DNA from 2 places in the Thiomicrospira sp. S5 genome. Region 1 is predicted to be linked to the other one. Evidence: predicted binding sites of a transcription regulator. Region 1 holds the regulator's gene; the other holds the start of a gene.
What was found. Region 1 encodes PhoB, which activates phosphate uptake and scavenging genes when phosphate is short. Its sites were predicted from a motif close to GNNTGTCATAAAACTGTCANAT; they were not measured.
Positions count from the first base shown of each region.

Region 2: a site for PhoB is predicted at 2,075-2,096, ahead of AYJ59_RS05330 (2-hydroxyacid dehydrogenase). Genes of this name have one in related genera too.

Region 1 covers NZ_CP014470.1:2,263,326-2,267,366, forward strand. The annotation lists gene phoR (phosphate regulon sensor histidine kinase PhoR) at 65-1,348, opposite strand; gene phoB (phosphate regulon transcriptional regulator PhoB) at 1,364-2,056, opposite strand; gene phoU (phosphate signaling complex protein PhoU) at 2,069-2,803, opposite strand; gene pstB (phosphate ABC transporter ATP-binding protein PstB) at 3,017-3,835, opposite strand; gene pstA (phosphate ABC transporter permease PstA) at 3,888-4,041, opposite strand, start outside.
Region 2 covers NZ_CP014470.1:1,174,828-1,178,868, reverse strand. The annotation lists gene AYJ59_RS05340 (DUF4136 domain-containing protein) at 1-266, shown strand, start outside; gene AYJ59_RS05335 (ABC-F family ATPase) at 362-1,948, opposite strand; gene AYJ59_RS05330 (2-hydroxyacid dehydrogenase) at 2,157-3,158, shown strand; gene htpG (molecular chaperone HtpG) at 3,257-4,041, opposite strand, start outside.

The DNA.
Region 1 (4,041 bases):
ATTTCCGCCAGGCCTGGTCATTCCCTACTATCCAGAGCCATCGCAACCCTGATGACATCCGTCGTTAATGCACGGACTTGCTGCGCGGAAAATCGCACCGGAAGCTTGACCCTTTACCCAACTGACTTTTAATCACCAACTTGGCATCATGACGTTCCAGGATGTGCTTGACGATGGCCAACCCCAAACCGGTGCCACCGGTGTCGCGTGAACGTGCCGTATCGACACGATAAAAACGTTCGGTCAGGCGACTGATGTGTTCCTGCGAAATCCCGATGCCGGTGTCGTCCACCTGAAAGTGCGGCCCTTTTGCGTCTTCGTACCAGCGCACGGTGATTTGCCCGCCTTCCGGCGTATAACGGATGGCGTTGGAAATCAGGTTCATCAACACACTCTTCAGCGGTTCTTCGTAACCTTTCAACGCCAGACTCTCGTCCAACTCAAACCTAAAACTGTGTTTTCCTTGGCTCATCTGAGTGGCGTCCTGTTCCATTTTTTTGAGGATGGGAGCAATCGGAACGGTTTTCTCCTTACCGACCAGCGTTTCCGATTCCATGGCCGAAAGCGTCAGCAAATCGTTGATGATGGACTGCATCCGTTCGGATTGGTTGTGCATCTGTTCCAACGGCTTCACCCACATGGAATCCGGTTCTTGGCCGTCCATCATCACTTCGATGTAACCGTTCAATACGGTCAGCGGCGTACGCAGTTCATGTGACGCATTGGCAATGAAATCACGGCGGATTTGCGCCAGATTGTAAAGCTCGTGAATGTCCTTGACGATCAGCAGCTTATGTTCCTGAAAATACGGGAATAATTTCAGATTGAACACCCGAGGAATCCCGTTGAGTGAAGATAAAATCACCGATTTTTCATAACGCCCCGACTTGAGGTACTGAATGAAATCCGGGTGCCGCAGCAGATTTTCGATTTTACGATGGGTATCACTGTGTTTCAGCTTGAACAGCTTTTTGGCGGAATTGTTAAACCATTCAATTTGATTGGATTCATTCAGCGAGATAATGGCGTCCGGAATCGTCATGGACGCGGCCAGGAATTGCTCGGATTTGTAAAACTGTAAGTCGGCGTGCTTTTCCAGCGAACGCTGTTTGCGTGAGACCAGATACCCTAACTCGCCCCACAGACCGGAGCCAGGTGGATAAGACACATTAGGCGTGCCCTTCATCCAAAGTTCGAAGCGATAGATACTGTACAATTGACGGGCGATATAGAACAGCAAATAACCGAAAAAGGTGGCCATCCACCAATCGGTCATCCATGCGATGAACAGGGCGAGCCACACACTGGTGATGACCCAGGTGAGTTCCCGCGTAATTCCTTTTGACACTGAATCGTTTTCCTCTTATTCAACAGAGAAACGATAGCCAGCACCTCTTACGGTTTGAATCGTATCGGCTGCCCCGACGGGCTCCAATAGTTTTCTGAGACGCCGAATGTGAACATCGACGGTTCTCTCTTCGACCACGACATTCTCCCCCCACACCTGGTCCAGCAACTGGACACGGGTATAAACACGGTTGGAATGCGTCATGAAGAAATGCATCAACTTGAACTCTGTTGGCCCAAGTTTAACTTCTTGGTCATTGACTGTAAAACGGTAACTGGATAAATCCAGCTTCAAATCGCCGGAACGCACCACGTCCAGCGCATTCTTTTCGGGGGATTGACGTCGCAGCAAGGCCTTGACCCGTGCCACCAAGGCTCGCGGCGAAAAGGGTTTGACGACGTAATCGTCGGCACCCGCATCAAAACCCTGCACCTGGTCGTTTTCCTCACCACGGGCCGTCAGCATGATAATCGGAATGCCGGCGGTCTGGTCGTTCTGACGAATACGCTGAGCCAGCGAAACACCCGACACGCCCGGCAACATCCAATCCAATAACACGCAGTCCGGCTGGTGTTCCAACAACAGTTTCCAGCCTTGCTCTGCATTCGGGGCTTCGATGACCTTATAATTCGCCGCTGTTAACGTGAAATTCAACATATCGCGAATGGCGGCTTCATCTTCGACCACTAAAATGCATTGCTCTGTCATAAATCTTTCCCGTTAAGATTCCAGCTCGCTCAAGAACTCGTTTAAGCGTTCGCTGTCTAGGTTACGCATATCCATCCCTTGAACCAGGTAGATGATGCTTTCCACAATGTTTCTGGCATGATCCGATACACGCTCGGAAGCGCGCAATGCGATGATCATTTCCATCAGACATTCTACTTGATCCGGCATCTCTTTCAGAGAGGTTTTCAAATCCGCCATGGCATCGGCGAAAATGTCGTCGATCAATTCTTCTTCCTGAATGATTTTACCAGCCCCTTCGGTGGAAACGCGAGCAAAAGAATCCAGCGCAGTTTTCAGCATGGCGTTGGAGCGCGTGGAAATGTCCATCAATTCAACGTAGCCCGGCAATTCAGCGCACTTCACTTGGTGCTCTTTTCCGAACACGATGACCATTTTCGCGATCTTGACGATTTCGTCGCCCATACGCTCCAGATCGATGGCGATGCGAATCGCGGCAATGATCAAACGCAAATCGGAAGCCGTCGGTTGTTGGCGCGCCAATACTTTCGCGCACAAACGGTCGATTTCCATTTCCGCTTTATTAATTGCTTTGTCGAAGGCGATGATTTCCACCGCTTTTTCGGTATCGCCACTGCCCAAAGCGACCAACGCCGTTTCAAACTGGCGCTCGACCATGCCGCCCATTTCCAGAATGTGGTTGAACAAATCTTCCAGATTACGGTTCAGCATTTCCGAAATGTGTGAGCTGAATTCTTGTTTTTCCATGTGATGACTCTCCTGACTGTTCTTATAACTATAACTCAATACTCAACATTGAGAGCTTTGCACGAGTGGGACGCGAGGAAAAAATGAGATAAAATTTTTCTGAATCAGGCGGAAAACGAAGTTAATAGCTAGCTATTAACGAGTTTTTCAACGACATTCAGGAAGATTTTAGCTATTTTTAGCCGTGTACCCATCTCGTGTAAAGCTCTCAACTTAACCGTAACGACCGGAAATGTAATCTTCGGTACGTTTGACTTGCGGATTCGTGAACAGAGAGTCGGTATCGGTGTATTCGATCAAGTCTCCCATGTACATGAATGCGGTGTAATCGGACACACGAGCTGCCTGCTGCATGTTGTGCGTGACGATCAAAATCGTGAAGTCCTTTTTCAGCTCGAAAATCAATTCTTCGATGGCCAAAGTGGAAATCGGATCCAGTGCCGATGTCGGTTCGTCCAACAACAAAACTTCCGGCTTGATGGCGATGGCACGCGCGATACACAAACGCTGTTGCTGACCACCCGACATGCCCAAAGCATTCTCGTCCAAACGGTCTTTGACTTCTTCCCAAAGTCCGGCGCCTTTCAAGGCCCATTCCACCGTTTCATCCAGCACGTTCTTATCGCTGATGCCTTGCAGACGCAAACCGTAACAGACGTTTTCATAAATCGATTTCGGGAAAGGGTTCGGCTTTTGGAACACCATGCCCACACGACGACGCAGCGCCGCCACATCCATGTGCTTACTGTACATGTCGTCCCCGTGCAAAAGCATCTCCCCTTCCACGCGCACGATGTCAATCAAATCGTTCATGCGGTTGAAGCAGCGCAACAAGGTGGACTTCCCGCAACCCGACGGCCCGATAAACGCCGTCACACGGTTTTGCGGCAGTTTCATATTGATGTTCTGCAAGGCTTGTTTGGAACCGTAAAACAGGTTCCAATCCTTGACCTCAATCGCCATTTTTTCGTTGTCCAAGTGCATACCACGATGATCACGATCAATCGAAATATTCATATTCTGTTCAGTCATAACAACATTCCTATTCTAAAATTCTATTGCAATAATCCACCAGGCCTGGTCATTAATTATCCAGAGCCTTGTACTTCTCTCTCAGCTTATTACGGATCGTGATCGCTCCGAGGTTCAAACCGATGATAATCAACACCAACAACAAAGAGGTGGCATAGACCAACGGCTGAGACGCTTCAACGTTCGGGCTTTGGAAACCGACGTCG
Region 2 (4,041 bases), 1.1 Mb from region 1:
CCACGCCGGTCACCACATCGATTGGCTTTGGTACCGGCTTTTACGGTGGCTACGGCGGTTTAGGCGTGCAAACCGGTTCCGATATCGAAGAATATCAACAAGGCAAAGTGGTGTTGGACATTCTGGACAGCAACAAAAAACTGGTCTGGCGCGGCATCAGCACCTCGGATGTCGACCAACATGCCGAGCCGAAAGAAATCACCGAACAGGTGAATGAAATCGTACAAAAGCTGCTGGCGCAATATCCGCCGAAAAAAGCCAAATAAGCGCTCACGCTTATTACCAATAAAAAAAGCCGTTCCAAAGAACGGCTTTTTTTATGCCAGATATTCAAAGCCCGGCAATTGATACTGACCGAAGCTTATTCGTTTTCAGCCAGGTACGACTCGTAATCACCGTGATAGATTTCCACGCCATCCGGCTTCATCACCATCAGGCGCGTGGCCAGAGAGGAAACAAATTCACGGTCATGGGAGACGAAAATGACGGTGCCTTCAAACTCTTCCAACGCCTGGTTCAAAGACTCGATGGATTCCATGTCCAGGTGATTGGTCGGTTCGTCCATAATCAGAATATTCGGTTTCTGCAACATCAGTTTACCGAACAGCATGCGCCCTTGCTCCCCACCGGACAGCACCTTCACCGATTTATCGATTTCCTTTTGGGAAAACAGCATTTTACCCAATACCGAACGTACGGCCTGCTCATCGTCTTCCGGCTGCTTCCATTGCGACATCCAGTCCAACAGATTCAAATCTTCTTCAAATTCGTGCGCATGATCCTGTGCATAGTAGCCAATCTGGTTGTTTTCCGACCACTTCACGGTACCGGAATCGATATCGGTGTCGCCGACCAGCGTTTTCAGGAAAGTGGTTTTCCCGATGCCATTCGGTCCGATGACCGCCATTTTTTCACCAGCTTCCAACATCAGGTTCAAGTCCTTGAAAATCGTCAGGTCATCGTAGGATTTAGTCAAATGCTCGATTTCCAATGCCAGGCGGAACAACTTCTTGTCCTGTTCGAAACGAATGAACGGATTCACCCGGCTGGACGGCTTCACCTCTTCCAGCTCGATTTTATCAATCTGCTTCAAGCGCGATGTGGCCTGCTTGGCTTTGGACGCGTTGGCGGAGAAGCGGCTGACAAAGGATTTCAGTTCATTGATTTGCGCTTTTTTCTTGGCGTTATCGGCCAACAAACGCTCACGCGCCTGAGTGGACGCAAACATGTATTGGTCGTAATTGCCCGGATAGACGCGCAACTCGCCGTAGTCCAAATCCGCCATATGGGTACAGACCGAGTTCAGGAAGTGGCGGTCATGCGAGATGATGATCATGGTGCTTTTACGTTCGTTCAACACGCCTTCCAGCCAACGGATGGTATTGATGTCGAGGTTGTTGGTCGGCTCGTCCAGCAACAGGATGTCCGGATCCGCGAACAGCGCTTGCGCCAACAGTACCCGCAGCTTCCAGCCCGGTGCGATTTCCGACATGGGGCCGAAATGTTGTTCCACCGGAATCTCCAAGCCCAATAGCAGTTCGCCGGCGCGGGATTCGGCGGTGTAACCGTCCATTTCGCCAAACGCCACTTCCAGGTCGGCGACTTTGATGCCGTCTTCTTCGGACATTTCCGGCAAGCTGTAAATGCGGTCGCGCTCTTGCTTGACCTCCCACAGCGCCGTATCCCCCATAATCACGGTATCGATTACGCTGAACTCTTCATACGCGAACTGGTCCTGACGCAGTTTCCCCAATACATCGTCCGGGTCGAGGCTGACGTTCCCGCTGGTCGGTTCCAAGTCGCCGCCCAGGATTTTCATAAAGGTGGATTTCCCACAACCGTTGGCGCCGATCAAACCGTAACGATTTCCGTCGCCGAATTTGACGCTGATGTTTTCGAAAAGCGGCTTTTCGCCGAATTGCATGGTAATGTTCGCGGTTGAAATCAAAATGGGTATCCTTTTGGGAAGCTGGAATCAAAAAATCGGCTTTCAAACCGAACGTAAAAAGAAGGCGCTATTGTGGCATAAAACGCCACAAAAAACGACCAGGCCTGGTGGTTTTCGATTGTTTTGCGTTGTTTTAAAAGGGTCACTTGACAGCTCTAAAACCCCTTATGCTATAGTGGTTACTCATCCACTCAAATGGAACACCGCCATGAAAGTCGCCTTTTTCAGCACCACCAAAACCGATAAAGCCCTCTTCGAAAAACTGTCCCCGGATTATCCAGTCGATCTCGACTATTTCGACGTTCACCTCAACGAAAAGACCGTGCCTTTGGCGAAAGGTTATCGCGCGGTATGCGTGTTCGTCAACGACACCCTTTCACGCCCGGTCATAGAACAATTGGCGGCCGGCGGCACCGAACTGATCGCATTACGCTGCGCCGGTTTCAATAACGTCGACCGTGATGCAGCTCGCGAACACAAACTCACCGTCTTACGCGTGCCGGCCTATTCGCCGATGGCGGTGGCGGAACACGCTTTGGCGTTGATGATGAGTTTGAATCGCAAAACGTACCGCTCCTACATTCGGGTGCGTGATGGCAACTTCACCCTGGAAGGCTTACTCGGTTTCGATATGTTCCGTAAAACCGCCGGTATCATCGGCACCGGCCGTATCGGTCTGGAAATGACCCGTATCCTCACCGGCATCGGCCTGAATGTTTTGGCGTACGACCCTTATCCGAATCCCAAAGTGGAGGAATACGGCGCCAAATACGTCGAACTGGACGAGCTTTACCGCCAAAGTGATATCATCACCTTGCATGTACCGCTGATGCCGGAAACACACCACCTGATCGACGAAACCGCATTGAGTAAAATGAAAGACGGCGTCATGCTGATTAACACCAGTCGTGGTGCCTTGACGGATGCTGATGCACTGGTGCAAGGCGTGAAAGACCGCAAAATCGGCTACCTAGGCATCGATGTCTACGAACAGGAAGAAAACCTGTTTTTCGAAGACCACTCCGAGGAAATCATCGACGACGATACCTTCGAACGTCTCGTGACTTTGCCGAATGTATTGATTACCGCGCACCAGGCTTATTTCACCGCCGAAGCGCTGGATAACATCGGACAGACCACGCTCGAAAACATTCAGGATTTCGAACACGATAACATCAACGAAAGCCGTTGCGTGTTATGTGAGCTGTAATCCTCCACAGTATATTTCTGATTTCCATAAAAAAAGCCCCGGGGCGACTGTCGACCCGGGGCTTTTTTATGTCTTTTCTAGCGAGGTTCTCGAACCAATCAGATGACTTCACTCAGCAACGCATTCATGCGTTTAATGAAGTCGGCCGGATTTTCCAGGTGATCGCCTTCCGCCAATTGTGCTTGCTCCAACAGGAACAAGGACCACTCTTTGACTTTGGCTTCATCGTCCAGCGTATCCAATTTTTTCACCAAGGCGTGTTCCGGGTTCAGCTCAAGCACCGGCTTCTGCTTCGGCATGGCTTGCCCCATTTGCTCCAGCATACGCGCCATGTGCGCGGAAACATCCCCATCCGCCGGGACCACGCACGCGGGTGAGTCGGTCAGACGGTGCGTAATTTTGACGTCGGACACGGCATCTTCAATCGCTTTTTTGACTTTCTCGGTCAGGGCTTCACGCGCTTTCTTGTCTTCTTCGGACAAATCCTTTTCGGCTTCATCTTCGAACTCTTTCAAGTCCGCCGCCGTCACCGACTTCAATGGTTTTCCTTCGAATTCAGTCAAGTGCGACACCAGCCATTCGTCGATGCGGTCCGTCATCAACAAGACTTCAATGCCTTTCTTACGGAACATTTCCAAATGTGGGCTACCGGAAGCCGCCGCGTAAGTTTCTGCGGTAATAAAGTAAATGGCTTCTTGGTCGTCCGCCATGCGATCGACATAATCCTGCAGGGACACACGTTGCGTCGGCCCGGAGGATTCATGTGTTGACGAAAAGCGCAGCAGCTTGGCGATTTTTTCGCGGTTGGCAAAATCCTCGATAATCCCTTCTTTCATGACATTACCGAACTGATCCCAGAAGGTTTCGTAATCGGTTTTGTCGT